2 linked regions of the Streptomyces liliifuscus genome follow. The protein of the gene in region 2 interacts with the protein of the main gene of each other region in a pairwise test. Links are inferred from orthologs where the notes say so. Each region holds a gene or a part of one and is shown on either strand. Other genes may lie near its edges. The genes, in order: lpdA and pcrA.

What was found.
Region 1: the proteins of pcrA (region 2) and lpdA interact in binary tests that used the Escherichia coli proteins (3 or more experiments, as listed by UniProt). The link is inferred for Streptomyces liliifuscus from one-to-one orthologs.

The regions. Positions count from the first base shown.
Region 1 is NZ_CP066831.1:7,786,241-7,800,351, forward strand. Bases 6,620-9,463 are described here. They hold lpdA (dihydrolipoyl dehydrogenase), read right to left. Parts: upstream 8,814-9,463; coding sequence 7,425-8,813; downstream 6,620-7,424. Other genes in these bases: sucB (2-oxoglutarate dehydrogenase, E2 component, dihydrolipoamide succinyltransferase), read right to left, coding at 6,620-7,357; JEQ17_RS33540 (leucyl aminopeptidase), read right to left, coding at 9,109-9,463. Outside these bases: JEQ17_RS33510 (SDR family oxidoreductase), read left to right, coding at 1-372; JEQ17_RS33515 (helix-turn-helix transcriptional regulator), read right to left, coding at 403-1,383; aceE (pyruvate dehydrogenase (acetyl-transferring), homodimeric type), read right to left, coding at 1,534-4,239; JEQ17_RS33525 (GntR family transcriptional regulator), read right to left, coding at 4,532-5,170; more of sucB, read right to left, coding at 5,555-6,619; more of JEQ17_RS33540, read right to left, coding at 9,464-10,659; JEQ17_RS33545 (hypothetical protein), read left to right, coding at 10,942-12,978; GT4 family glycosyltransferase PelF, read left to right, coding at 13,072-14,111. UniProt on the Escherichia coli protein: Lipoamide dehydrogenase is a component of the glycine cleavage system as well as of the alpha-ketoacid dehydrogenase complexes.
Region 2 is NZ_CP066831.1:4,442,579-4,456,943, forward strand. The notes cover bases 4,272-7,369. They hold pcrA (DNA helicase PcrA), read right to left. Parts: upstream 7,018-7,369; coding sequence 4,525-7,017; downstream 4,272-4,524. Other genes in these bases: JEQ17_RS18760 (M23 family metallopeptidase), read left to right, coding at 4,272-4,379. Outside these bases: JEQ17_RS18745 (DUF5691 domain-containing protein), read left to right, coding at 1-229; JEQ17_RS18750 (cobalamin B12-binding domain-containing protein), read right to left, coding at 396-797; JEQ17_RS18755 (esterase/lipase family protein), read left to right, coding at 1,337-2,302; more of JEQ17_RS18760, read left to right, coding at 2,682-4,271; JEQ17_RS18770 (C40 family peptidase), read left to right, coding at 7,625-8,782; JEQ17_RS18775 (hypothetical protein), read right to left, coding at 8,846-9,199; JEQ17_RS18780 (C40 family peptidase), read left to right, coding at 9,671-10,738; JEQ17_RS18785 (hypothetical protein), read left to right, coding at 11,001-11,696; MocR-like pyridoxine biosynthesis transcription factor PdxR, read right to left, coding at 11,582-13,291; JEQ17_RS18795 (L-histidine N(alpha)-methyltransferase), read left to right, coding at 13,321-14,166; JEQ17_RS18800 (response regulator transcription factor), read right to left, coding at 14,169-14,365. UniProt on the Escherichia coli protein: A helicase with DNA-dependent ATPase activity. Unwinds DNA duplexes with 3'-5' polarity. Translocates on single-stranded DNA with 3'-5' polarity. Initiates unwinding more efficiently from a nicked substrate than double-stranded DNA.

The sequences.
Region 1 (14,111 bases), 3.3 Mb from region 2 along the record:
CGCATGGCCCACGACCTCGGGGAGGAGCTCAAGGAGCACGGCTGTACGGCGGTCTGTCTCACCCCGGGCTGGCTGCGCTCGGAGGCGATGCTCGACACCGCCTTCAAGGTCACCGAGGAGAACTGGCGGGACGCCTGCGCGCACGTCCCGCACTTCGCGATCTCCGAGACGCCCACCTACGTCGGACGGGCCCTGGTCGCACTCGCCGCCGACCCCGACGCGTCCCGCTGGAACGGACAGTCGCTCTCCAGCGGCGGCCTGGCCCAGGAGTACGGCTTCACGGACGTCGACGGCTCGACGCCCGACGCGTGGCGCTACCTGATCGAGGTGGAGTCACAGGGCAAGCCGGCGGACGTGACGGGCTACCGGTAGCCGTCGGAGCCCACTTGCTCCTCACGCTCCTCAGTCCTGCGCGTCGTAGTACGCCGCCGTCCGGGCCGCCGCCTCGGCGAAGCGCCCGCGGAGTCCGGACGGCTCCAGGACCTCCACCTCGGGGCCGAGGGAGAGGAGCTGGGTGAACGCGACGTCGTACGACTCGACCGGCAGCGTCAGCGTCACCCGGCCCGTGTCGTCGGGAGGGCCGGCCGCCGCCAGGGCCTCCTGCGCGGAGAGCGGATCGACGGTTCGCCTCAGCCGCCGCGCGCCCGCCTCGGTGAGCCGCACCACGACCGACGCCCGCAGGAGCGAGCGCGCGAACTGGGCCGCCCGCTCCGCCCAGAAGCCCGGCAGGTCGAACCCCTCGTCGCGGCTGAAGCGCTCGTCGCCGGGCTCGACCGACGTGAACCGGTCGATGCGGTAGACGCGGAAGGATCCGGGATCGGGAACGCGGGCGCAGACGTACCAGACGCCCGCCTTGAGGATGAGCCCGTACGGCTCCAACTCGCGCTCCACGTCGGTCTCCTGGCGCCGGTAGCGCGCGATGATCCGACGGTCGTCCCACACCGCCTCCGCGACCTCGGGCAGCAGCTCGGGCGTCCTGGGCTCGGCGAACCAGGCGGGGGCGTCCAGGTGGAAACGCTGGGACGCGGTGCGGGACGCGTCCTTGAGGGAGGGGAGGAGGGCCGCGGACACCTTCAGCCGGGCGGCGGAGGCGGCGTCCTCCAGGCCCATCTCCCGGAGCGCGCCGGGCACGCCCGAGAGGAACAGGGCCTCGGCCTCGCTCCTGGCGAGCCCGGTGAGTCGCGTGCGGTACCCGCCGATCAGCCGGTACCCGCCGGCCCGGCCGCGGTCCGCGTACACCGGGACGCCCGCCTCCGACAGGGCCTGCGCGTCCCGGGTGATCGTCCGCTCCGACACCTCCAGCTCCCGAGCGAGCTCGGCGGCCGTCATCGACGGCCGGGACTGAAGCAGCAACACCATCTTGATCAGCCGGGCAGCACGCATGTCTTCATTTTGCCGGGTGGGCGAGTGCGGGCCCGGTGGGGGCCGATCGCGCAGTTCCCCGCGCCCCTGAAAGCGGGGCTGCGCCCCTGGCTTTCATCTTTTAGGGGCGCGGGGAACTGCGCGACCAGCCACAGCCCACCGGCAGCCGAATTACAACCCGTACCGCTCGCGCGCTTCCTTCACCGCCGCGGCCGGCACCTCACCGCGCCGCGCAAGCTGCGCCAACGCCGCCACGACGATCGACTGCGCGTCGACACCGAAGTGGCGACGGGCCGCCGCACGGGTGTCGGACAGACCGAACCCGTCCGCACCGAGCGAGGAGTAGTCCTGCTCGACCCACTGCGCGATCTGGTCGGGCACCTGCCGCATGTAGTCGGAGACCGCGAGGACGGGCCCCTCGGCACCCTGCAGCGCCTGACGGACGTACGGCACCCGGTCCTCGCCGCGCAGCAGCGCCGCGTCGGCCTCCAAGGCGTCCCGCCGCAGCTCCGTCCAGGACGTGGCGGACCAGACGTCCGCGGCCACGCCCCACTCCTCGGCGAGCAGCTTCTGCGCCTCCAGGACCCAGTGGATCGCCGTGCCGGAGCCCAGCAGCTGGATGCGCGAGGCGTTGGCGGCGTTGACCTGGACGCCGGCCGACTCCGCGGTGTTGAAGCGGTAGAGGCCCTTGACGATGCCCTCGTCGATACCGAGCCCCGACGGCTTCGCGGGCTGCGGGATCGGCTCGTTGTAGACGGTCAGGTAGTAGAAGACGTCCTGGTCCTCGCCGGGCGCAGCCTCGCCGTACATCCGGCGCAGACCGTCCTTGACGATCGTCGCGACCTCGTATGCGAACGCCGGGTCGTACGACAGGGCGGCCGGGTTGGTCGCCGCGATGACCGGCGAGTGGCCGTCCGCGTGCTGCAGGCCCTCGCCCGTCAGCGTCGTACGGCCCGCGGTGGCGCCGACGAGGAAGCCGCGGCCGAGCTGGTCGCCGAGCTGCCACATCTGGTCGGCCGTGCGCTGCCAGCCGAACATCGAGTAGAAGATGTAGAACGGGATCATCGTCTCGCCGTGCGTGGAGTACGCGGTGGACGCGGCGATGAAGTCGGCCATCGAACCGGCCTCGGTGATCCCCTCGTTGAGGATCTGGCCGTCCTTGGCCTCCTTGTAGTACATCAGCTGGTCACGGTCGACCGGCTCGTACGTCTGCCCCTTCGGCGAGTAGATGCCGAGGGACGGGAAGAGGCTCTCCATGCCGAAGGTGCGCGCCTCGTCGGGGACGATCGGCACCCAGCGCTTCCCGGACTGCTTGTCGCGGACCAGGTCCTTGACCAGGCGTACGAAGGCCATGGTCGTCGCCACGTTCTGCGAGCCGGAGCCCTTGTCGAAGGCCGCGAACGCCTTGTCGGCGGGGGCGGGCAGCGGGGCGGCCGCGTGCGTACGGCGGGCCGGGGCCGGGCCGCCGAGGGCCGCGCGGCGCTCCTGGAGGTAGCGGACCTCGGGGGAGTCGGCGCCCGGGTGGCCGTAGGGAACCACACCGTCGACGAAGTCACTGTCCTTGATGGGCAGTTCGAGCAGGTCACGCATCTGCTTGAACTCGTCCGTCGACAGCTTCTTCATCTGGTGGTTGGCGTTCTTCGACGCGAAGCCCTCGCCGAGCGTGAAGCCCTTGACCGTCTGGGCCAGGATGACCGTCGGAGCGCCCTTGTGCTCGACGGCCGCCTTGTAGGCCGCGTACACCTTGCGCGCCTCGTGACCACCGCGCGAGAGGTGGAAACACTCCAGGATCTTGTCGTCGCTCAGCAGCTTCGCCAGCTCGACGAGCGCCGGGTCGGAGCCGAAGAAGTCCTGGCGGATGTAGGCCGCGTCACGGGTCTGGTACGTCTGCACCTGCGCGTCCGGGACCTCACGGAGGCGGCGGACGAGGGCGCCGGTGGTGTCGAGCCGGAACAGCTCGTCCCAGGCGTTGCCCCACAGCGACTTGATGACGTTCCAGCCGGCGCCGCGGAACTGGGCCTCCAGCTCCTGCACGATCTTGAAGTTCGCGCGGACCGGGCCGTCGAGGCGCTGGAGGTTGCAGTTGATGACGAAGGTCAGGTTGTCCAGACCCTCGCGGGAGGCGAGTGCGAGTGCCGCCGTCGACTCCGGCTCGTCCATCTCGCCGTCACCGAGGAACGCCCAGACGTGCGACTGCGATACGTCCTTGATGCCGCGGTTGGTCAGATAGCGGTTGAAGCGCGCCTGGTAGATGGCCGACAGCGGGCCGAGGCCCATCGACACCGTCGGGAACTCCCAGAGCCAGGGCAGACGCCGCGGGTGCGGGTACGACGGGAGGCCGTTGCCGCCCGCCTCCTGGCGGAAGTTGTCGAGGTGCGTCTCGTTGAGGCGGCCGTCGAGGAAGGCGCGGGCGTAGATGCCGGGGGAGGCGTGACCCTGGATGTAGAGCTGGTCGCCCGACCCGTCGGCCTCCTTGCCCTTGAAGAAGTGGTTGAAGCCCGTCTCGTAGAGCCAGGCCGCGGAGGCGAAGGTGGCGATGTGGCCGCCGACGCCGTGTTTCGCGCCGCGGGTCACCATCGCGGCCGCGTTCCAGCGGTTCCACGCGGTGATCCTGCGCTCCATCGCCTCGTCGCCGTCCACAGCGGGCTCGGCGGCGGTCGGGATGGTGTTGACGTAGTCCGTCTCAAGCAGCTTGGGCAGCGCGATTCCGTTGCCCTCGGCACGCTCCAGCGTGCGCCGCATCAGGTACGCGGCACGGTGCGGTCCGGCCGCCTTGGTGACGGCGTCCAGGGAGGCCTGCCATTCGGCGGTCTCCTCCGGGTCACGGTCCGGGAGCTGGTCGAGCTCGCTCGGCTGGATTGCGGTGGGGTCGGTCATTGCGCCGCCTTCCGGATGCGGAGGGGGTTCCCTCGTCGGCAAGGGGTGTTTCTCGGGGATGCCCTTGGTCTTTGGCAGGACAGGGCGGCGGGCTCTGGTGGGAGCCCGCCGATGACTGTAACTCGCTGATCGATGATCGATCAAAGGGTTGAAGGGCAAAACCTCTTGATCACGAGAAAGTAGGCACGGGGTGTCTCGGTGCAGGGCACCGCGTGCCTTGTTTTCGCAGGTGAGGGTACTTCTGAGCGGGGTTGTGCTCCGGTGTTCCGGGCCCGCCGCGTGGCGGGCGTGGCTAGGAAGGCTCGCTGCCCGTCCTCGGCGCGCAGCCCAGCACATGTGCCTTCACCAGCTCCGCGATCAGCGGGTCCCGGCGGCGGAACGCCTCCACCAGGGCCTCGTGCTCCTCCGCGTACGACTGCTGGACCGTGCCCAGCCAGCGGATCGACAGGGCCGTGAAGACCTCGATGCCGAGGCCTTCCCAGGTGTGCAGCAGCACGGAGTTGCCCGCGGCGCGCACCAGCTCGCGGTGGAAGGCCACCGTGTGGCGGACCTGGCCGGTGCCGTCGGCCTTGCGGTCGGCCTCGTACAGGGCGGTGACGTGCGGTTCGAGTGCCGAGCAGTCGGCCGCGAGCCGCTCGGCGGCCAGCTCGGCCGCGATGGCCTCAAGACCGGCCCGCACGGGGTAGCTCTCCTCCAGGTCCGCCGCGGTGAGATTGCGAACGCGTACGCCCTTGTTGGGGGCCGACTCGATCAGGCGCAGCGACTCCAGCTCGCGCAGGGCCTCCCGCACGGGCGTCTGGCTGACCTCCAGCTCGGTGGCGATCCGGCGCTCCACGATGCGCTCGCCCGGCTTCCAGCGACCGCTCACGATCCCCTCCACGATGTGCTCGCGGATCTGTTCGCGGAGCGAGTGGACGACGGGCGCGGTCATTGAAGCTCCTTGGGTAGGGGCGCTCCGGCCCCGAGGGCGTTGACTTCTAGACAATAAGGCCGGGTTCGGCGTGGGGAGAGGTGGCGGGGGCGCTTTCGTGCAGGTGAGACGAGACTTACACGCGGTGGCTGTGTGCTGGGTTGCGCCGTGGGGCTCGTGGTTGTTCGCAGGCTGCGGGCCGTCCGTGGCTGATCGCGCGGTTCCCCGCGCCCCTGAAAAGCGGGGCTGCGCCCCCGGCTTTTCATCTTTCAGGGGCGCGGGGAACTGCGCGATCAGCCCCCACCGGTCTGCAGGATGGCCACGGTCTCAGCGGTCGGGAACGCAAAGGGCCCCCGCCCGGAGAACCGGGCGGGGGCACCTCGTCGTGCGATGCGGCGGCGGAGCCTACAGGCCGAGTTCGACCTCGAACTCGCCCGCCTCCAGGATCGCCTTGACCGCAGTCAGGTACCGCGCGGCGTCCGCGCCGTCGACCAGACGGTGGTCGTAGGACAGCGTCAGGTAGGTCATGTCGCGGACGCCGATGACCGTACCCTCCTCCGTCTCGATGACGGCCGGACGCTTCACCGTGGCACCGATGCCCAGGATCGCGACCTGGTTCGGCGGCACGATGATCGTGTCGAAGAGCGCGCCGCGCGAGCCGGTGTTCGAGATCGTGAAGGTCGCGCCGGACAGCTCGTCCGGGGTGATCTTGTTCGCCCGGACCTTGCCCGCAAGCTCGGCGGTGGCCTTGGCGATACCGGCGATGTTGAGGTCGCCCGCGTGCTTGATGACCGGGGTCATCAGGCCCTTCTCGGAATCCACCGCGATACCGACGTTCTCGGTGTCGAAGTAGGTGATCGTGCCCTCTTCGACGTTGATCCGGGCGTTGACGGCCGGGTGGGCCTTCAGCGCCTGGGCCGCCGCCTTCACGTAGAACGGCATCGGGGAGAGCTTGACGCCCTCGCGCGCGGCGAAGGAGTCCTTGGCCTGCGCGCGCAGCCTCATCAGCCGCGTGACGTCGACCTCGACGACCGAGGACAGCTGGGCCTGCTCGTGCAGGGCCTTCACCATGTTGTCGCCGATGACCTTGCGGATGCGGGGCATCTTCACGGTCTGGCCGCGGAGGGGAGAGGCCTCCAGGGCCGGCGCCTTCTTGGCGGTGCTCGGGGCTGCCGCGGCCGGAGCCGGAGCAGCCGCGGCGGCCTTCGCGGCCTCGGCGGCGGCGAGGACGTCCTGCTTGCGGATACGGCCGCCGACGCCGGTGCCCTTGACGGCGGCCAGGTCGACGCCGTTCTCGGCGGCGAGCTTGCGCACCAGCGGGGTCACGTACGCGCCGTCGTCACCGGAGGTCGCGGCCGGAGCCGGGGCCGGGGTGACGGGAGCGGCCGCGACCGGCGCCGGAGCAGCCGGGGCGGGCTTGGGAGCCGGAGCGGCGGGCTGGACCGGAGCCGGCGCGGCGGCGGCCGGAGCAGCGGGGGCCGGAGCCGGAGCAGGAGCCGCGGGAGCCGCCGGGGCCGGGGCAGCGGCGGCGGGCGCCGGAGCCGGGGCGGCCGGGGCCGGAGCGGCGGCCGGAGCCGCGCCCGGGGCGCCGATGACGGCGAGCTTCGCGCCGACCTCGGCGGTCTCGTCCTCGCCGACCACGATCTCCAGCAGGACGCCGGCGACCGGCGCGGGGATCTCGGTGTCGACCTTGTCCGTGGAGACCTCGAGCAGCGGCTCGTCCTCCGCGACCTCCTCGCCGACCTCCTTGAGCCACCGGGTGACGGTGCCCTCGGTGACCGACTCGCCCAGTGCGGGCAGCACGACGTCGGTACCGGAAGCGCCGCCGGCCGGGGCGGCGGGGGCGGGCGTGGGCTCGGCGGCGGGCGCCGGAGCGGCGGGGGCCTCGGCGACCGGCGCCGGGGCGGGCTCGGCCGCCGGGGCCGGAGCCTCGGCGGCAGCGGGAGCCGGGGCGGCGGCAGGCGCGCCGGAGCCGTCGTCGATGACGGCCAGCTCGGCGCCGACCTCGACCGTCTCGTCCTCGGCGACCTTGATGGAGGCGAGCACGCCGGCGGCAGGGGAGGGGATCTCGGTGTCGACCTTGTCGGTGGACACCTCGAGCAGCGGCTCGTCGGCCTCGACGCGCTCGCCCTCGGCCTTCAGCCAGCGGGTGACAGTGCCCTCGGTGACGCTCTCGCCGAGCGCCGGAAGGGTTACGGAAACCGCCATGGTTTCGGTTGCTCCTTACGAATTGCGGAAGTCTGTGTCGTCGCGTCGTGAGTTGACCGAGGGTCGGTCAGTCGTGCGAGTGCAGCGGCTTGCCCGCGAGAGCGAGGTGGGCCTCGCCCATCGCCTCGTTCTGGGTCGGGTGGGCGTGGATGAGCTGCGCGACCTCGGCCGGCAGCGCCTCCCAGTTGTAGATCAGCTGGGCCTCGCCCACCTGCTCGCCCATGCGGTCGCCGACCATGTGGACGCCGACCACGGCACCGTCCTTGACCTGGACGAGCTTGATCTCGCCCGCGGTCTTGAGGATCTTGCTCTTGCCGTTGCCCGCGAGGTTGTACTTCAGAGCGACGACCTTGTCCGCACCGTAGATCTCCTTGGCCTTGGCCTCGGTGATGCCGACGGAGGCGACCTCGGGGTGGCAGTACGTCACCCGCGGCACGCCGTCGTAGTCGATCGGAACGGTCTTCAGACCGGCGAGACGCTCCGCGACCAGGATGCCCTCGGCGAAGCCGACGTGCGCGAGCTGGAGCGTGGGGACCAGGTCACCGACGGCCGAGATGGTCGGCACGTTCGTGCGCATGTACTCGTCGACGAGGACGTAGCCGCGGTCCAGCGCGACGCCCTGCTCCTCGTAGCCGAGACCGGCGGAGACCGGCCCGCGGCCGATGGCGACCAGGAGGATCTCGGCCTCGAAGGTCTTGCCGTCGGCGAGGGTCACGCGGACGCCGTCCTGCGTGTACTCGGCCTTCTCGAAGAACGTGCCGAGGTTGAACTTGATGCCGCGCTTGCGGAAGGCGCGCTCAAGAAGCTTGGAGCTGTTCTCGTCCTCTACCGGGACGAGGTGCTTGAGACCCTCGATGACCGTGACGTCGGTGCCGAAGGACTTCCACGCGGAGGCGAACTCCACGCCGATGACACCGCCGCCCAGCACGATCGCGGACTGCGGGACGCGGTCCAGCTTCAGCGCGTGGTCCGAGGAGACGATGCGGTTGCCGTCGATCTCCAGGCCCGGCAGCGACTTCGGCACGGAGCCGGTCGCGAGGAGCACGTGACGGCCCTGGATGCGCTGTCCGTTGACGTCCACGGAAGTGGGGGACGACAGACGGCCCTCACCCTCGATGTACGTCACCTTGCGCGAGGCCACCAGGCCCTGCAGGCCCTTGTAGAGGCCGCTGATCACGTCGTCCTTGTACTTGTGGACGGCGTTGATGTCGATGCCCTGGAAAGTCGTCAGGACGCCGTACTGGTCCGCCTCGCGTGCCTGGTCGGCGATCTCGCCGGCATGCAGCAGGGCCTTGGTGGGAATGCAGCCGTTGTGCAGGCAGGTGCCGCCGAGCTTGTTCTTCTCGATCAGGGCGACGTCCAGGCCCAGCTGCGCTCCGCGCAGGGCCGCGGCGTAGCCGCCGCTACCACCGCCGAGGATCACTAGGTCGAAAACGGTGCTGGCGTCGTTCGCCACGTCACGTCCTCCATGCATGTGCGCCGTACGCCGGTCTGCGTCGACCGGGCGGCGGCTGGTGTCCGGCCGCTCTTTCTTCGGCCCTGTGGTGGGCCCTGTCCTGCCGAGAACCCATCTTCGCACCTGTCGGCGCCGAGCGGGACGCCGGGCCGGGCAGTGAGACGTCTGATCGATCACACGGCAGGCCCCGCGCCCCTTCAGGGGCGCCCCTGAAGGGGCGCGGGGAACTGCGCGACCAGCCACACCCGACCCGCACCCGCCGTACGGCGAGTGGAACCGAGCTATCGGGCGGGCGTCAGCCCAAATCCCCGGCAGCCGTCAGCTCGGCAAGCCGAACCAACGTACGCACAGCAGACCCCGTACCCCCCTTGGGCGTGTACCCGAACGGCCCCTGCTCATTGAAGGCAGGCCCGGCGATATCGAGGTGCGCCCAGGTGATGCCCTCACCCACGAACTCCTTCAGGAACAACCCGGCCACCAGGCCGCCGCCGTACCGCTCGCCCATGTTGGCGATGTCGGCCGTGGGGGAGTCCATCCCCTTCTTGAGGTGGTCCGGCAGCGGCATCGGCCACGCCGCCTCGCCGACCTCCTCGGCCGCCTCGTACACCGCGGTACGGAACGAGTCGTCGTTCGCCATGACACCGAACGTCCGGTTGCCCAGCGCCAGCATCATCGCGCCGGTCAGCGTCGCCACGTCGACGATCGCGTCCGGGGTCTCCTCGGAGGCCTTGGCGAGCGCGTCGGCGAGGACGAGCCGGCCCTCGGCGTCGGTGTTGAGGACCTCGACGGTCTTGCCGCTGTACATGCGCAGCACGTCACCGGGGCGGGTCGCGGAACCGGAGGGCATGTTCTCCGCCAGCGCGAGCCAGCCGGTCACGTTGACCTCCAGACCCAGCCGCGAGGCGGCGACGACCGCGGCGAACACGGCGGCGGCGCCGCTCATGTCGCACTTCATCGTCTCGTTGTGCCCGGCCGGCTTCAGCGAGATGCCGCCCGAGTCGTAGGTGATGCCCTTGCCGACGAAGGCGAGGTGCTTCTTCGCCTTGGAGGAGGTGTACGACAGCTTCACCAGGCGGGGCGCGGACGCGGAACCGACGCCGACGCCGAGGATGCCGCCGTAGCCGCCCTTCGCCAGGGCCTTCTCGTCGAGCACCTGCACCTTGATGCCGTGCTCCTTGGCCGCGGCCTGCGCGACGGCGGCGAAGGCCTCCGGGTTCAGGTCGTTCGGCGGGGTGTTGATGAGGTCGCGGGCGCGGTTCAGCTCCTCGGACACGGCGGTGGCGCGCTCGACGGCCGCCTTGAACGCCTTGTCGCGGGGCTTGCCGCCGAGCAGCGTGGCCTCGGCGAGCGGGGCCTTGCTGTTCTTCGCGTCCATCCCGCTGCCGTCGCTCTTGCCGTTCTCCTTGTAGACGTCGAAGGAGTACGCGCCGAGCAGCGCGCCCTCGCCGACGGCGCCCGCGTCGGCGGCGTCCTCGATCGGCAGGGCGAAGGCCGCCTTCTTCGAACCGGCGAGGGCACGTGCGGCGACACCGGCGGCCCGGCGCAGGGTCTCCCCGGAGAAGGAACCGTCCTTCTCCGGCAGAGCACCGAGACCGACCGCCAGCACGAGCGGAGCCTTGAAGCCGGACGGAGCCGGCAGCTTCGTCACCTCGCCCTCGCCGCCCGAGGCGCCGAGGGTCTCCAGAACGCCGGCGAGCCTGCCGTCGTACGCCTTGTCCACGGCCTCGGCGCCCGGTGCCACGACCAGGTCCCCGGACTTGGGCCCGGTGCCCTTGGCGACACCGACGACGATGGCGTCGACCCGCAGGCCGGGTGCCGCGGCGGTGCTGAGAGTGAGAGCAGTCACGGTGGTGAAATCTCGCTTCCATTGAGTTGCTGTGGCCGTCAGGGGTGAGGTCGGCCGGGGCGGTGGAGTCCCGGGCACGAGCCTACGCGCGGTGGCGCGTTTCGCTCATTCCAGCGGCCGTTCATCCGTGCGTGGTGGCCTGGCCACTTATCACCTCTCACTTCTGTGACCTGAGACACACTCCTGCTGTTTGCGATGAGTAACCCACTCGTCGCTTTGCATGATTTCCACGGATCCTCCTCGAATTGACCATCAGGGGATCTTGTTGGGGGAGGGGCGAACATGGCGCAGAGTGCGCGCAGATGGAGAAACGCGGCCGCTGTCATGGCGGCCGCCGGTCTGCTGAGCCTGGGGCTGGGAACCCCCGGGGCGTCGGCGGCGGAAGAGCCGCGCATCGATCTGAAGGTGCTCGTCGTCGACAACGGCGACAGCCCCGTGGAAGCCATCACGGAGGAGCTGAGGACCACCGGCATCCCGTACACGACCGTCGACCTGAACGACTCCGGCCGCCCGACCATCGACGAGGCGTTCCTGAGCGACACGGTGGACGGCACGCCGCGCGCCAGGTACCAGGGCGTCGTGCTGCCCAACGAGGCGCCGTTCGGAACCGGTTCGGCCGAGCAGACGGCCCTGGAGACGTACGAGAGGACCTTCGGCATCCCCCAGGTCGACGCCTACACCTGGGCGCACCCCGGGGTCGGCCTCGACTACACGGACGCGGGCGGCTGGGCCGGCACGCTCGACGGCCGCGAGGCGGCGGTCACCACGGCGGGCGGGGCGGGCCATTTCGGCTACCTCGACGGCCCCCTGGCATTCGAGGACAACTCGCCCTCCGTCCAGGAGAGTTACGGCTACGTGGCCCGGCCCCGCGCGGGCTTCACCAGCTACGTGGACATCGCCGTGCCCGGCGGGACCGGCCGTGGCAGCCTGGTCGGCGAGTACGCGCACGACGGACGTCGCGAACTCGTCGTGACCTTCGCGTACAACCACTACCAGCAGCAGTTCCGCGTCCTTGCCCGCGGCATTGTCGAATGGCTGACTCAGGGCGTACACCTCGGCCGGAGCAGGAACTACTTTTCTGTCCATGTCGATGACGTGTTCGCGCCCGACAGCCGCTGGGACACCGAACGCAACTGCACACCCGGCGACTTCGACTGCGTGGGCGGTGACGGTGAGGGAACCACACCGATCCGTATGACCGCGGCCGACGCGGTGCACGCCGCCCAGTGGCAGCGGGACAGCGGCTTCACCCTCGACATGGTCTACAACGCCGGCGCCGGTGAGGAGTGGAAGAGCGAGAACGGCAACGTCGACGCGCTGACCGACCAACTCCTCGCCGACAAGGGCGAGTACCGCTGGGTCAACCACACCTACACACACCCCTTCCTCGGCTGCGTCCAGGACACCAGCACCGTGCCGTGGAGCTGCGCGAAGAACGCCGACGGCTCGACCCGGTACGTGAGCCGCGCCGACATCTCGGCGGAGATCCGCGACAACAACCTGTGGGCGGCGAGCCACGGACTGCCCGTCGACAGCAGCGAGTTGGTCACCGGCGAGCACTCCGGTCTGAAGACCCTGCCGCAGCAGCCGGACGACAACCCGAACCTCGCCGGAGCCCTCGCGGACAACGGTGTCGACTGGACAGCCTCCGACAACTCCCGTGAACCGCAGCAGCGTTCGGTGGGCAGCACCCTGACCGTGCCCCGCCACCCGATGAACGTGTACTACAACGTCGGCACGTCCGAGGAGATGACCGACGAGTACAACTGGATCTACACCTCGAAGGCCGACGGCGGCAGCGGCGTCTGCGAGAACAACCCCACGTCGACCTGTCTCGACGACCCGCTCGACCCGGCGACCGGCTTCGAGTCGTACATCCTCCCGCAGGAGGCCCGCACCGCCCTCGGCCACGCCGTGGGCAACGACCCGCGCCCGCACTACGTGCACCAGTCCAACCTGGCCGAGGACCGGCTGCTCTACCCGGTCCTGGACAAGGTGCTCGCCGACTACCGCGCCCTCTACGCCGACAACGCCCCGCTGGAGAACCCTCGGCAGAGCGCCATCGGCACCGAACTGAAGCGCCGCGCCGCCTGGCAGGAGGCCGTCGCCGACGGTGACGTCACGGCGTACCGCGTCGGCACGACCGTCACCGTCACCGCCCCGTCCGGGACACAGATCCCGGTGACCGCGCCCGAAGGGACCCTCAAGCAACTCCTGCTCGGCACCACCGCGTTCGGGACGCCCTACGCGGGAGAGCGATCGGCCTGGACCACGCCGGACGCTCTGCAGACAGCCCTCACCCTCAGACTGCCCGCATAACGGAGACAAGCGCCGCAGCATGACGCGCGCCCCGGCCAAGACCGGCCGGGGCGCGCCACCGAGCCGTAAGAAATGTTCCAGGGGGGAACACGCATGATGAGCAAAGGCCGTCATGTCACCATGCTCACTGAGGGCACGTATCCACTGGTCCACGGCGGGGTCAGCACCTGGTGCGACCAGCTCGTGAAGGGGATGCCCGAAGTCGAGTTCAACGTCGTCTCGCTCTCCGGCAACGGCCGTGAACCCGTGACCTGGGAGCTGCCGAGCAACGTCTACCAGCACACGTCCGTACCGCTGTGGGGCACGCTGCAGGGATCCCGGCGCGCACCGCGTGGCCCCGCCCGCCGCCGCTTCATCGACACCTACGAGCGGTTCCTGCTGTCCTTCCTGGACCCCGAGGCGCACTGCGACTTCGGCGAGGCCTTCTACGAACTCGCCCGACTCGCCCGTGACGGAAAGCTTTCGGCGGCCCTGCGCACCGAGGCCGCGCTGCGCTCGCTGATGTGGATCTGGACCATGCCGCATCTCCGGATCGCCCAGGCCCGCCCCACCGTGCACGACGCGCTGACCGCCACCGACCTGCTGGAACACGCGCTGCGCCCGCTGGGCGTCCGGCTGCCCGAGAACTCCGTCTCGCACGCCACCGGCAGCGGTCTGGCCACACTTCCCGCCCTGGCCGCACGGCAGTTGGACGGCATCCCGTTCCTGCTCACCGAGCACGGCATCTATCTGCGCGAGCGCTACCTCGGCTACCGCAGCGACGCCCAGCGGTGGCCCGTCAAGGCCCTGATGCTCGGCTTCTACCGAGAGCTCAACACCCTCGGCTACAGGACGGCCGACCTCATCACCCCGTGCAACCAGTACAACCGCCGCTGGGAGGAGCGCGGCGGCGCCGACCCGGACAAGATCCGTACCGTCTACAACGGCGTCGACCCCGCCGCCTTCCCGCACGCCGGACCCGAGCCGGACGTACCCACGCTCACCTGGTGCGGCCGCGTCGACCCCATCAAGGACCTCGAAACGCTGCTGCGCGCGTACGCCATGGTGCGCGCCGAACTCCCCGAGACCAGGCTGCGGTTGTTCGGCCCGGTGCCGCCCGGCGGAGAGGCGTACAAGACCAGACTGGAGAAGCT
Region 2 (14,365 bases):
CGCGCGCGACGCGGGCAGTTATCCATGGAGTTTCAGCGGAGTCATGGGCCTGGCCGAACGCTGCCTGGACCCTTCGGAGGCCCCCCACCTCGAAACCCTCACCGCCATCCCCGACGAACCGGAAAACGCGGCCCCCGGCGCCGGCGGCTACTGGGCGGAATCCTTCCAACGCCTGGTCACAACCTTGCGCCTACGAGCGGCGATGCAGAGAGAACTCACGGAGGAGTAAGCACCCAGGCGTCGGCCGAACCACGACACCGACTCGCAGCACCCTGCAACGGCCTCACCCCACCCACCTCCAAGGGGCGCGGGGAACTGCGCGACCAGCCCCCACCAACCCGCACCCACAACACAAGCCAAGCCACCCACGCACCCCCCGCCCACCTAGCGGAGCGCTACCGCACGTTCGTGCGAACCCACTCCACAATCGACGCCGTCGTAGCCCCGGGCGTAAAGATCTCCGCCACACCCAGCTCCTTCAACGCCGCGATGTCCGCCTCCGGAATGATCCCGCCCCCGAACACCTTGATGTCCTCCGCATCGCGCTCCTTCAGGAGCCGAATCACCGCGGCGAACAACGTGTTGTGCGCGCCGGACAGGATCGACAGCCCGATCGCGTCGGCATCCTCCTGGATCGCCGTGTCCACGATCTGGTCGGGCGTCTGGTGGAGACCGGTGTAGATGACCTCCATGCCCGCGTCCCGCAGCGCCCGCGCGATCACCTTGGCCCCGCGGTCGTGGCCGTCGAGCCCCGGCTTGGCCACCACCACACGGATCGGACCGGCTGCCACACCCATCACTGCCTCCATGAACCGACTTCACCGATCTACCGACCCGGGGAGATCCACTCGGACCTGTATCGACTGATAGCACCCGAGGGCCGAGACGGCGACTCGCCGCCACCGCCGTCACGTCAGATATGCCCCGGTGGCACAGCGGCCCCGCGCGACACGGCCCGGGAAAGTGAACGAACGTTATCGCCACCATCCCGCAACCGGCAGTTTCACGGTGTGGACCGAGGGGGAAATCACACGGTGGGACAAGTTCGCCGCGCACCGGTCCCGCATCACGCGGCACATGGGCCGCAGCCTGCGGCCGATGGACCGCAGCCGAACCGGGGCGCAAGGGGAGCCGCTACGAGGTCGCCGCACCGCCGCGCCGTCAGCCGCGCGGCACGGTGGTGCGGCGCATCGGCGATCGCACGACGACGGGCACGCCCGCCGCTCCACCGGCGTCACACGCGCCGCACGTGCACCTCGCCATCCTCGTCACCGGCTTCCCACTAGGGCACACGGGGGACGGAGTCGTACCCCCGTGCGCCGACGGGAGGTCGGCCATGAAGGTCACCAGGGCAGTGTCGCCCCTTCTTCCGCTCTGCCAGCGCCTGCTCCCCGGCAGAATCGCCGGACTCTCGCTGGCTCTCCTGAAGGCGACAGCCCTGGAGATCGCGATCCTCGCGGGCCACCTCCTCCTCTATCCGACCGGCATCACCCCCGAGCGCCGCCCGGCCCCGAACCCACCCGGGACCCCGACCGACCTGACCGACTCGACCGACACAGGCACACGTACGGGCACGGACACACGTAAGGGCACCGGCACAGGCATCGACGGCACCCCCGACACCACCCGGCTCCCCACCCCCACCAGGCCCCCGGTCGTCCTGCTGCACGGCTTCATCGACAACCGTTCCGTCTTCGTGATGCTGCGCCGCTCGCTGGCCCAGCACGGCAGGCAGCAGATCGAGTCGCTCAACTACTCCCCGCTGACCTGTGACATTCGGACCGCCGCCGAGCTGCTCGGCCGGCACATCGAGGAGATCTGCGAGCGCACCGGCCGTCACGAGGTGGACATCGTCGGGCACAGCCTCGGCGGACTGATAGCGCGTTACTACGTGCAGTGCCTGGGCGGTGACGTCCGCGTCCGGACCCTCGTCACACTGGGCACGCCGCACTCGGGAACGCGGGTCGTCCCGCTGATGAACGCGCACCCGATCGTCCGCCAGATGCGCCCCGGTTCCGGAGTGCTCGACGAGCTGTGCCAGCCGGCGCCGCACTGCCGTACTCGGTTCGTGAGCTTCTGGAGCGACCTCGACCAGTTGATGGACCCGCTGGAGACCGCGTGCATCGAGCACCCGGACCTGCTTGTCCAGAACGTGCGGGTGAGCGGGATCGGGCATCTCGCCCTCCCCGTGCACCCGGCCGTCGCGGCCGGCATCCGACAGGCACTGGACGCCGAGGAGACGGAGGCCCGCCCGGCCGCCGCTCGCCCCGCCGCGCACGCCGACGGCCTGACGGTGGCGTGACCGACTGACCGTTGCGTGACGGTGGCGTGACCGACTGACCGTTGCGTGACGGTGGCGTGACCGACTGACGGTGGCGTGACCGAGAGCGTCACCACGGGGAGTGCGCCAACCGGAAGCGGCGGAGCGCAAGCGGCGCAAAAGGGAACCGGCACAACCGGAACCCGCCGCCGAACCCGTTCAACCGGCTCCGAGGACCGACGTTTCTTCGAACATTCATCGAACGCCAGGCCAAAGCTGTGCCCGCCCTCCGCCGAAAGACGGCCGAATGCCCGTTTCCTGAGAGGAGGAAAGCCGCCGAAGATTGTCGCGCCCTCGTACCGCCGGGTACAGTCGCCGCACTGCTCTGCCAGCCCCTGTCGTCGAGGCGAAAGAGAAGTTGGTGAACGACCGTCACCCGTCGGGGACCGCAACTCCCCCGGCTCCGGCTCCCGAGGCCGCCACGACGCATTACGCGTCCTATGGCGAACAGGGCGTCCAGTACGGCGACTTCACCACGTACGACGGCTACTCCGCCACCGGTTTCGACGCCAACGCCACCGGTGCGTACGGCGCGACGGGCAGCTACGACACGACGGGCGCCTACGCGACGACGACCTTCGACACCGACCCTCTGTTCGGCGACCTCCCCGGCAACGGCGGCGGAACCGACGGCAGCGGCGCGGGCACGGGTTCGTACGACGCCACCCAGTGGGCCACCGGCAGTCACCAGACCCTGAACTACGACCCGTACGCGGCCCAGCACCACGCCGCGTTCGAGACCGGCAGCTATGACACGAGCGGTGTCTGGCAGAACGCCGGTTACCAGCAGCTCGGCGAGATCCCGACGCAGGCCGGGAGCCCGGACGGCACCGGTCAGTGGGACGCGAACGCCTGGCTCCAGGCCGATCCGGTCGACCCCACCCAGCAGTGGACCGCGCCGACCTTCGAGACCGGCACGTACGACGCGACGGCGTGGAACTCGGACGGCGGCGACCAGAACCGGACCCAGGTCCAGCCGCAGCCCCAGGTCCAGCCCCACCATCAGGCGCAGGCCGAGCACGAGTCGTATCCGACCGACCAGCACACGTCGTACGACCACCACGAGGCCTACGACGGGCACGAGTCGTACGAGCAGCAGGCCACCACCACCTTCGAGCAGGTCCCGTACGAGGAACAGGCCACCGCGGACGGCGAGTTCACCCCCTCCGACGACGCCGACGCGGACTCCGCCACCGATGGCCACAGCCACGCCCACGACGAACCCGCACCCTTCGACGACGTCGAGGAGACCGCCTCCGTCGCCACCGCCGCCCCGGCCGGCCGCTCCGCGTCACGTGCGGCCGGCCGTTCCGCGCCCCGTTCCCGCCGCCGCACCCCGCCGAAGCGTTCCGCCCTGCTGACGGTCGCCGTGCCCTCGGCGTGTGTGATGGGCGTGGCCGGAATCGCCGCCGCGTCCGTGACCGGCGGAAGCAGCAGCAACGACGACGTGCAGACGACGGCCGCCGCGCCCGACGCGAGCGCCGTGAAGCCGGCGGCAGCGAACAACCAGCTGGACACCCAGCTCGAGAACCTCTCCGCGGACGCGGACGACTTCGCCGACCGGGCGAGCCGTACGCAGGAACGTATCGACTTGAAGGCCCAGCAGGCCGCCCAGAAGCAGAAGGCGGCGGCGGAAGCGGCCCGCAAGGAGCGGCTGCGGCCGAAGTTCGCGCTGCCGGTCGCGCAGCACGGGCTCAGCGCCTACTACGGACAGGCCGGCATCAACTGGATGTCCGTCCACACCGGCATCGACTTCCCCGTCTCGTACGGCACGACGGTGATGGCCGCGACCGACGGGACCGTCCGGACGCAGTGGAACAGCGCGTACGGGAACATGGTCATCGTGACGGCCAAGGACGGTACGGAGACGTGGTACTGCCACCTCTCCACGTACAAGGTCGCCTCGGGTGCCGTCGTGAAGGCCGGGGATCCGATCGCGTACTCCGGGAACTCCGGGAACTCGACCGGTCCGCACCTCCACTTCGAGGTGCGTCCGGGTGGTGGCTCGGCGATCGACCCGCTGCCGTGGCTGCGCAGCCACGGGCTGGACCCCTCGTAGGGGAGCGCCGACCGGAGCCGGAGTCCTGGGGGCTGCGCCCCCAGACCCCCGAATCGGCCTGAACGGCCTCGTCCTCAAACGCCGGACGGGCTGAAAGTGATGGGCCCGCCCTTCAAGTAGCCCCCGTGGCCATTGCCCTTGAGAGCTACAGCTTCTCCACCGGCGCGTACCGCAGCAGCAGCCTCTTCGGCTTCTCCTCGCCGAAGTCGACCGTCGCCTCCGCGTTCGCACCGGTGCCCTTCACCCCGACGACCGTGCCGAGGCCGAACTGGTCATGGGTGACGCGGTCGCCGACCGCGAGGGACACCACCGGCTTGTCGGTGGCGCCGCGTCGGGTGGCGAAGCCGGACGCGCCCGAGGCGGCCGAGCGGGAGCGCGAGGAGGACAGGGAGGCCGCCACGCCGGACACCGGGCCGGAGGAGACCGGGCCCAGGGAGCCCGTGCGCTTCCACTCCAGATGCGTGTCCGGGATCTCCTCCAGGAAGCGGGACGGCGGGTTGTACGAGGGCTGGCCCCAAGCGCTGCGCATCGAGGAGCGGGTGAGATACAGCCGCTCCCGCGCGCGCGTGATGCCGACGTACGCGAGCCTGCGCTCCTCCTCCAGCTCCTTGGTCTGGCCGAGGGCGCGCATGTGCGGGAAGACGCCGTCCTCCATGCCGGTCAGGAACACCACGGGGAATTCGAGGCCCTTGGCGGTGTGGAGGGTCATCAGCGTTATCACGCCGGACCCGTCCTCCTCCTCGTCCGGGATCTGGTCGGAGTCGGCGACGAGCGCGACCCGCTCCAGGAAGGCGGAGAGCCCGCCCGGTGCCTCACCCTCGCCGGCCTCCTGCTCGAACTCCAGGGCCACGGCGGCCAGTTCCTGGAGGTTCTCGATGCGGGTCTCGTCCTGCGGGTCGGTCGAGGCCTGCAACTCGGCGAGGTAGCCGGTCCGTTCGAGAACCGCCTCAAGGACCGTCGCCGGGCCGGCGCCCGACTCGACGATCGTGCGGAGGTCCTCCATCAGGGTGTTGAACTTCTTGACGGCGTTCGTCGAGCGGGACGCCATGCCGTACGCCTCGTCCACGCGGCGCAGCGCCTGCGCGAAGCTGATCTTCTCGCGCTGGGAGAGCGCGTCGATCATCGCCTCGGCGCGGTCGCCGATGCCGCGCTTGGGGACGTTGAGAATGCGCCGGAGCGGTACGGAGTCCTCGGGGTTCGCGAGCACGCGCAGGTACGCGAGGACGTCACGGACCTCCTTGCGCTCGTAGAAGCGGACGCCGCCGACGACCTTGTAGGGCAGGCCGACGCGGATGAAGACCTCTTCGAAGACACGGGACTGCGCGTTCGTACGGTAGAAGACGGCGACGTCGCCCGCCTTCGCGTCGCCCGCGTCCGTGAGCCGGTCGATCTCGTCGGCGACGAACTGGGCCTCGTCGTGCTCGGTGTCGGCGACATAGCCGGTGATCTGGGCGCCCGCGCCCGCGTTGGTCCACAGGTTCTTGGGGCGGCGCGACTCGTTGCGCTCGATGACCGCGTTCGCGGCGGTGAGGATCGTCTGCGTCGAGCGGTAGTTCTGCTCCAGCAGGATCGTCGTCGCGTTCGGGTAGTCCTCCTCGAACTGGAGGATGTTGCGGATGGTCGCGCCGCGGAAGGCGTAGATCGACTGGTCCGCGTCACCCACCACGCACAGCTCCGCCGACGGGAGGTCGTGCTCACTGGGCGGTACGTCGACCGGGTGCTCGGAGGTGCCGACGAGCTCGCGCACAAGGGCGTACTGCGCGTGGTTCGTGTCCTGGTACTCGTCGACCAGGACGTGCCGGAAGCGGCGGCGGTAGTGCTCGGCGACGTCCGGGAAGGCGCGCAGGAGGTTGACCGTCGTCATAATCAGGTCGTCGAAGTCCAGCGCGTTCGCCTCGCGCAGGCGTGACTGGTACATCGCGTAGGCCTGGGCGAGGGTCTTCTCGAAGCCGTCGGCGGCCTGGGCGGCGAAGTCCTCCTCGTCGATCAGCTCGTTCTTCAGGTTCGAGATCTTGGCGCTGAACGACTTGGGCGGGAAGCGCTTGGGGTCGAGGTCCAGGTCACGGCAGACCAGGGCCATGAGGCGCTTGCTGTCGGCGGCGTCGTAGATCGAGAAGGAGGAGGTGAAGCCGAGCTGCTTCGACTCGCGCCGCAGGATCCGTACACACGCGCTGTGGAACGTCATCACCCACATCGCGTTGGCGCGCGGGCCGACGAGCTGCTCGACGCGCTCCTTCATCTCGCCCGCGGCCTTGTTCGTGAAGGTGATCGCGAGGATCTGGCCCGGGTGCACCTTGCGCTCGCCCAGCAGGTGGGCGATGCGATGCGTGAGCACACGGGTCTTGCCGGAGCCCGCGCCGGCCACGATGAGCAGCGGCGAGCCGTGGTGGACCACCGCCGCGCGCTGGTTCTCGTTCAGCCCGTCCAGGAGCGCGGCCGGGTCCACGTGCGGCCGGGGGGCGCCGTCGCGGTAATACCCGTCCCGACTCGGCGGCACGTCGAAGTGGCCGCCGAACAAATCGTCCGGAACGGGCTCCGACTCCGGTGCCTCGTCCTCGGGCGGCGGCGGGGGCTCCTCCTCGTGGGCCCGCGAGGGCTTGAGGTCCGCCAGGAAGCTGTCATCAAAGAGGCTGCTCATCGCTCTCCGAGTCTAGGCGTCCCCACTGACAGCGTGCCGCCACCCTTGAAACTTGGCGGATCGCTCCAGCGGGGCTGCGGGTATGTCGGGCCGCCCGCCACCGGCCCCGTCACCCTCCGCAGGATGCCCGTGACGATCCGCGATCAGGCGGTCGACCTGCGGCTTCGCCGGAAACCCGGAACGCCGTATCGCGGGTGCGGGTCGGCTGTGGCTGGTCGCGCAGTTCCCCGCGCCCCTTCGGGGGCCACCGTCGGCCCACTTCGGACAACTCTCCGTAGATCATCCCTAATTGACCACGGGGAGTCGGCCTCAAAGCTAAGGTCACGAAAATGTATCGGGCATATCGCGCATCAAACTTCACAGGGGCCACAGGAATTAGCTAACTTTTATGTGGGCCGCACGACCCGCACCGGCGAACACGCCGGGCCGAGCGGCCTCCGCCGAGTCCGGTACGCCCTCGTGGCCGACGGAGCCGGGGACCCAACCGAACTTGGGGTGAATCGGTCCAACTCCCTTCGGGGAAACGGACCGTAGGGCAAACCTTCCGGAGCACCCGCCCGAACCCGACAGCTAACTCGGTAGGCGGATGACGGAAGGAGACGCCCTCGTGGCGCCACACCGCAAGTCCCGGCCCCCCAGTCCGATGGGCATACGGACTCCGGCCATCGCCACCGCGGCCCTGACCTCGGTGGCCCTTCTCTCCCAGACGGCGAACGCGGCCCCCTCCGAGGAGCCCAGGCCGAGCCTCGAGGAAGTCGAGAAGAAGGTCGACGACCTCTACCGCCAGGCGGAGACGGCCGGCGAGAAGTACAACGCGGCCAAGGAGAAGACCACCAAGCAGAAGAAGCGCGTCGACACCCTGCTCGACGACGTGGCGCGCCGCACGGAGAAGCTCAACGACGCGCGCGAGGAGCTCGGTACGTTCGCCGCCGCGCAGTACCGCACCGGGGCCGCCGCCCCCGACACCGCCTCCCTGCTCCTCGCGGACAACCCGCAGGACTACTTCGACCAGACCCAGCTGATGGACCGGCTCACCAGCCGCCAGAAGCAGTCCGTCGACGACTACGTGACGCAGCAGACCGCCACGACGGAGAAGCGGCAGGAGGCGTCCGAGAGCCTGGAGACGCTCACCAGGACGCAGAGCTCGCTGAAGACGTCCAAGGCGGACGTCCAGCGGAAGCTCGCCACGGCGCGCGACCTCCTCTCGAAGCTGACCGCCGAGGAGAAGGCGCGCCTCGCCGCGATCGAGCGGCAGAAGCAGGAAGAGGCTCAGCGCAAGGCGGACGAGCTGGCCCGGCAGCAGGCGGCCGACGCCGAGCGGCGGCGCCAGGAGGCGGCGCAGGGCACCGGGACCTCCACGGGCTCCGGGAGCGCCTCGGGCACCTCCGGGTCGGGCTCCGGCTCCGTCGCCTCCACCGCCAAGGCCGGCAAGGCACTCGCCTTCGCCCGCGCCCAGATCGGCAAGCCGTACGTCTGGGGCGCGAGCGGCCCCGGCTCGTACGACTGCTCCGGGCTCACCCAGGCCGCCTGGAAGGCCGCCGGTGTCACGCTCCCGCGGACCACCTGGGACCAGGTCAAGACCGGCACGACGGTCTCCGTGAACAGCGCCCAGCCCGGTGACCTGGTCTTCTTCTACGACGACATCAGCCACGTCGGCATCTACATCGGCGACGGAATGATGATCCACGCGCCCAAGCCGGGGGCGTACGTCCGCGAGGAATCGATCTTCTACATGCCGATCCACAGCGTGGTGCGCCCGGCGTGAGGGGCTTTTCGTAGACCTGTTCTCCGCTCAGGTCCCTCAGATCCTTCAGGCCCTTCAGGCCCTTCAGGTCCAGAGCACCGCGATGAAGATGTTCGCCGTGGTGAGGCCGCCCACCAGGCCGAACAGGCTGTTCTCCACCTTCTCCTCGTCCCGTTTCACGTACACGAGGCCGAGGATCACGACCAGCAGGGCGAGCTTCACGCCGATCTTGATGTTGTTGACGGTCTGGTCGTCGGCCTGGTTGAGGCCGACCAGGATCGCGCCGGTGACCAGCATGGTCAGCGCGCCGTGGAGCATGGCGGGGCTGAAGCGGGCCGTGCCGTCACTCATGGCCTTCAGCTGCGTGAGAAAGCCGCCGAGGAGGGACGCGATGCCGATGATGTGCAGGGCGACGAAGACATGAATGAGTACGTCCATGAGCCCGGACACTAACCAAACGCCTCCACACCACCGCGCACCGCCCCCGGCCTCGCACACCCGGCCCCGCGGGCCCCTGGCGACTCCCACGCCACACCCCGGCGGAGCCCATAGCACCGGATCGGCGGCCGTTTCCCCACAACCCGCTCATCGGTCACCGCATCACGTCAAGTCGGTGGCCCCGGGCCCGGATCGTGGTCGTACCCGGTCAGCTCATGTCCGAGTCCCACCACTTCCGTACATGCCGTTACCCCCGCCGCGGTCCCAGGTTTAGCGTCCTTCACCAGGTGACCGGCTCCCCACCACCGCCCGGGTCAGGGGCGGCATCCGGACACCACCGCCGAGAAAGGTCCGGCGGCGGCCCGCTCCCCCTGTGCGGGCCGCCGCCGGACGTGCAACCGGCCCCTGAGGGGCCGCCGCCGCGGGACGCACCAAATCCACGGCGGCCGTACGGAAGGACGTGGATCGCACGTGGCAGCGCACCGCAAGCCGAGACAGCGCTCAGTCGGCGGCAGTACGGCCCGCACCGCCTTCACCATCGCGCTGGCGGGCGCGGCGAGCGCGACCGGGTTCGAGGGGACGGGAACCGCCGCCCCGGAGCTGACACCCGCTCAGGTCAGGGCGAAGGTCGACAAGTTGTACCAGGAGGCGGAGGTCGCCACCGAGAAGTACAACGGTGCGAAGGAGAAGTCGACGAAGACGCGGGGCCGCCTGGACACCCTTCAGGACGAGGCCGCGCGCAGGACGCAGCGGCTCAACTCCGAGCGGGACGCGCTCGGTTCGCTCGCCGCCGCGCAGTACCGGGACGGCGGCGTCGACCCCGCACTGGGGCTCATGCTCTCCTCCGACCCGGATCAGTACCTGGAGGGGGCCGCGTTCGCCGAGCGGGCCGGCAGCAGGCAGGCCTCGAAGGTGTCGCGCGTACGCCGACAGCTGCGCGAGATCGAACAGTTGCGCGGCGCCGCCCATGTCGAACTCACCTCGCTCAAGGAGCGGCAGGCGGAACTGAAGCGGCACAAGACGACCGTCACGGGGAAGCTGGGAGAGGCGCGGGATCTGCTGTCGCGGCTGTCGGACTCGGACCGGGCCCGCATCGGCGCCGACGACGCGGACACCGCCCGCGCCTCACGTTCCGCCGCGGGCCCGCGCGACCTGGGCGGCGGCGCCGGTTCGTCGGCCACCGCACCCAACTCCCGTGCGGCGACCGCCATTTCATACGCGTACGGGAAACTCGGCAGCCCGTACGTGTGGGGCGCCACCGGACCCGACGCCTTCGACTGCTCGGGGCTGATGCAGGCCGCGTACCGCGCCGCGGGGATCGAACTGCCCCGCACGACGTACGCGCAGATCAACGCGGGCCAGCGTGTGTCGCGGTCCGAACTGCGCCCCGGCGACCTGGTGTTCTTCTACTCGGGCATCAGCCATGTGGGGCTGTACGTGGGCAACGGGCAGATGGTCCACGCGCCCAATCCGTCGGCGCCGGTGCGGGTGGCGCCGATCGACGAGATGCCGTTCGCGGGTGCCACGCGCGTGGCGTGAGCCGGCCGGCGAACAGGCAGGGGCTGCAGGCAGGGCTACAGGCGGGAACAGGCAGGGATCAAGTGAAGAGAGCGGGGGAGTTCAAGCCGTTCGGGCATCGGTCCGGCTTGGATGGGCATCGCAGGGGTACTGCGGCGGGTAGCGTCGGCGTGGCACTGTTCGACATGCCGCACCGCACGGTCGCGATCCGCTCCGGTCTCATCCGCCTCGCTCCCTTCCGTTCCGTTCCGCCTGGTTCGCCGTCGCCCTCCCGAAGGATTCAATGCCCGGCTCCACGCTGCCGCCGCCTCCGCCGCCGCCCGCGTACATCAGCGGCTGGCCGGACAGGTCGGCGCTGCTGGCGGACCGCGGGCGGGCGTTGGAGGAGCTGCGCAGACGCAGTCTCGGAGTGCACCGGGTGCTGCTGCTGTGGCTCCTGGCGGTCGCGGCGATCATCGGATGGGCGCTGCTGGTACTGCCGTTGCAGCAACTGGAGCAGCGCGATCCCACCGGGTTCATCCTGGGTCCGCTCTTCGCGGTCCTCGGTCTGGCCTCGCTGGCACCCTCCGTCGTGGCCGTCGTACTCGCCGTCCGGCGGGACCGCCATATCAGCCAACTTCTCGACGCCTGGCTGCGGTTGGACAGCCATCCGCCCACCGACGACCGCCTGCGCTCCTCCGGCCTGAGTCTCTTCTGGCTGCTCTCCTCGCTCACCGTCTGCGCGTTCGGGCTGTGGACGTCGTTCGCGGGGGTGGCGGAGGCGAGGCCCGAACATGACGCGTACAGCGATGTGGTGCTCGTGATGGGGATCGGCTTCATCCTCTGGCTGACCGGTCTGATCGGCGTGGTGAAGGCCGTACGGCACTATCGGTGGGCCGTGCGGGTGTTGGGACCCCGGGTACCGGTCGGGCAGCGGACAACGGCCTCGCCCAGCACGGCGATCCCCTCCTCGATCGCCGACACCGAGGACGCCGCGTAGCCGAGCAGCAGCCCCGGCGGGCCGCCCGGCCGTTGACGGTGCCAGGAGAGCGGGTGCACCTTGACGCCACGGGCCAGCGCGGCGGCGGCGAGGTCGGTATCCCTGAAGTCCCCGGTTCCGGGTCTGTCGTCGGTTCCGGCGCTGTCGTCGGTTCCGACAGTGCCATCCCCGCCGAACGTGATCAGCAGATGCAGTCCGGCCGCGGCCCCGTGCACCACCGCCCCCGGCAGACACTCCCGTATCGCCGCGATCATCGCGTCCCGCCGACGCCGATGGCGCCGCCGTACGAGCCGCAGGTGCCGTTCCAGTTCGCCCGACTCCATCAGCCGGGCCAGCACGAGCTGGGGCAGAACCGCGTTGCCGAGGTCGGCGTACCGTTTCGCGGCGACCAGGGCCTCCCGGTATCGCGCGGGCGCCACCACCCATCCCATCCGCAGGGCGGGCGCGAGCAGCTTGGACACGCTTCCGGCGTAGCAGACCCGCTCCGGGAGCATCGACCGCAGCGCGGGCACGGGCGCCCGGTCGTAACGGTGCTCGGCGTCGTAGTCGTCCTCCACCACCAGCCCGCCGTCCCCGGCCCACCGCATCAGCTCCCGGCGCCGCGCGCCCCCGAGCACGACCCCCGTCGGAAACTGGTGCGCCGGGGTCAGCAACACGGCCCGGTGGTCCCGCAGTTCGGAGACGAGGACGCCCTCTCCGTCGACCGCCACCGGGGGCGTACGCATCCCCTGGTTCCGCAGATGCTGCCGGACCCCGAGCGACCCCGGGTCCTCCACGGCGATCTCCTCGATGCCGTCCTCCCGCAGCACCCGCCCGATCAGCGCGAGCGCCTGCGCGGTCCCGGCGACGATCAGTACGTCACCGGCGTCGACCCTGATCCCCCGGTACCGCCCCAGCCACCGGGCGACAGCGCGCCGCAGCTCCTCGGTCCCACGCGGATCCCCGTACCCGAACCCGCCCGCCGCCAGCTCCCCGAACACCCCACGCTCGGCCCGCAGCCAGGCCGCCCGCGGAAACGCCGCGAGATCCGGCACCCCGGGCGACAGATCGATCCGCGCCGCCGCCGTACGGATCAGATCGAAGACGTCATCACCGGGCGGGTTGCTGAAGGGGGAGGACGGAGTGGAGGGGGACGGGGACAGGGACGGAGGGTACGGGAAGGGGGCGGACGGGGAGGGGGCGGACGGGGAGGGGGCGTACACGGGCTCGGCGTAAGCGAGCTGCCCCGAACCGACCTCATGATCCCCGGCACCGGAGCCCGGAGCCCTCACCGTCCCCACCACCGTCCCGCCCCTCCCCCGCCCTTCCACCTGCCCCTCCTCCGAGAGCCGCCGGTACGCCTCGGTCACCACCCCGCGCGATACGCGCAACTCCGCGGCGAGCACCCGAGTCGCCGGAAGCCGGCTGCCGACCGGCAACCGCCCGTCGGCGACGGCCTGTCGCAACTGCCCGGCCAGCCACTCGGCCCGCCCACCGAACGGCGCCTCACGCACATCGAGTTGGAGAAAGTCGGAGCCGGAGACAACCGAACCCGAGCCGAAGCCCGACTCCCCCTCTATGGCCCCATCAACAGCACCCTCTTTGGACCTGTCCACAGGACCATTCTCGAACAAGGCTCGCAGCCATGACCACAAGCGCCGACCCCATCGACTACGTCCACGGCTACTCCCCTCACGAGTCCCGCCGCCTCGGCAACCAGGCAAACACCCTCGCGGAACTGCTCCACGCCGGCACGGCGTACCCACCGGGCAGCAAGGTCCTGGAGGTGGGCTGCGGGGTGGGTGCCCAGACGGTGCACCTGGTCGCGGCGAGCCCGGAGGCCCGCTTCACGGCGGTGGACATCTCGGCCACCTCGCTGGCCCAGGCCCGCGCCCGCGTCACGGCCGGGTTCCCGGACGCGCTGGTCACCTGGCACCGGGCCGACCTCTTCGAACTCCCTTTCAAGGGGGACGAGTTCGACCACGTCTTCGTCTGTTTCGTGCTTGAGCACCTGCCCGACCCGCGACGGGCCCTGACCGCCCTGCGCCGCGTCCTACGTCCCGGCGGCACCCTCACCGTCATCGAGGGCGACCACGGCTCGACGTTCTTCCACCCCGACAGCACGTACGCCCATGCCGCCATCGACTGCCAGGTCCGGCTCCAGCAGGCGGCGGGCGGAAACGCGCTGCTGGGCCGTCAACTGCACCCGCTTCTCACCACCGCCGGGTACGAACACGTCGACGTCCGGCCCCGGCCGGTCTACGCCGACAGCTCCCGCCCGGCCCTGGTCGAGGGCTTCACCCGCAACACCTTCATCGCGATGATCGAGTCCGTACGGGAGGACGCCCTGGCCGCGGGGCTCATGACCCCCACGGACTGGGATCACGGCCTGGCGGACCTGCGCCGCACGGCAGACCCGGACGGCACCTTCCACTACACGTTCTTCAAGGCCGTGGCCGTGAACCCCTCGAACGTGGCCGTGAACCCCTGACGTCAGACCAGCCGTCGGGCCGTCGCCCACCGCGTCAGCTCGTGCCGGTTCGACAGTTGCAGCTTCCTCAGGACCGCCGAGACGTGGGACTCGACCGTCTTGACGGAGATGAACAGCTGCTTGGCGATCTCCTTGTACGCGTACCCGCGGGCGATGAGGCGCAGGACCTCCCGCTCGCGCTGGGTGAGGCGGTCCAGGT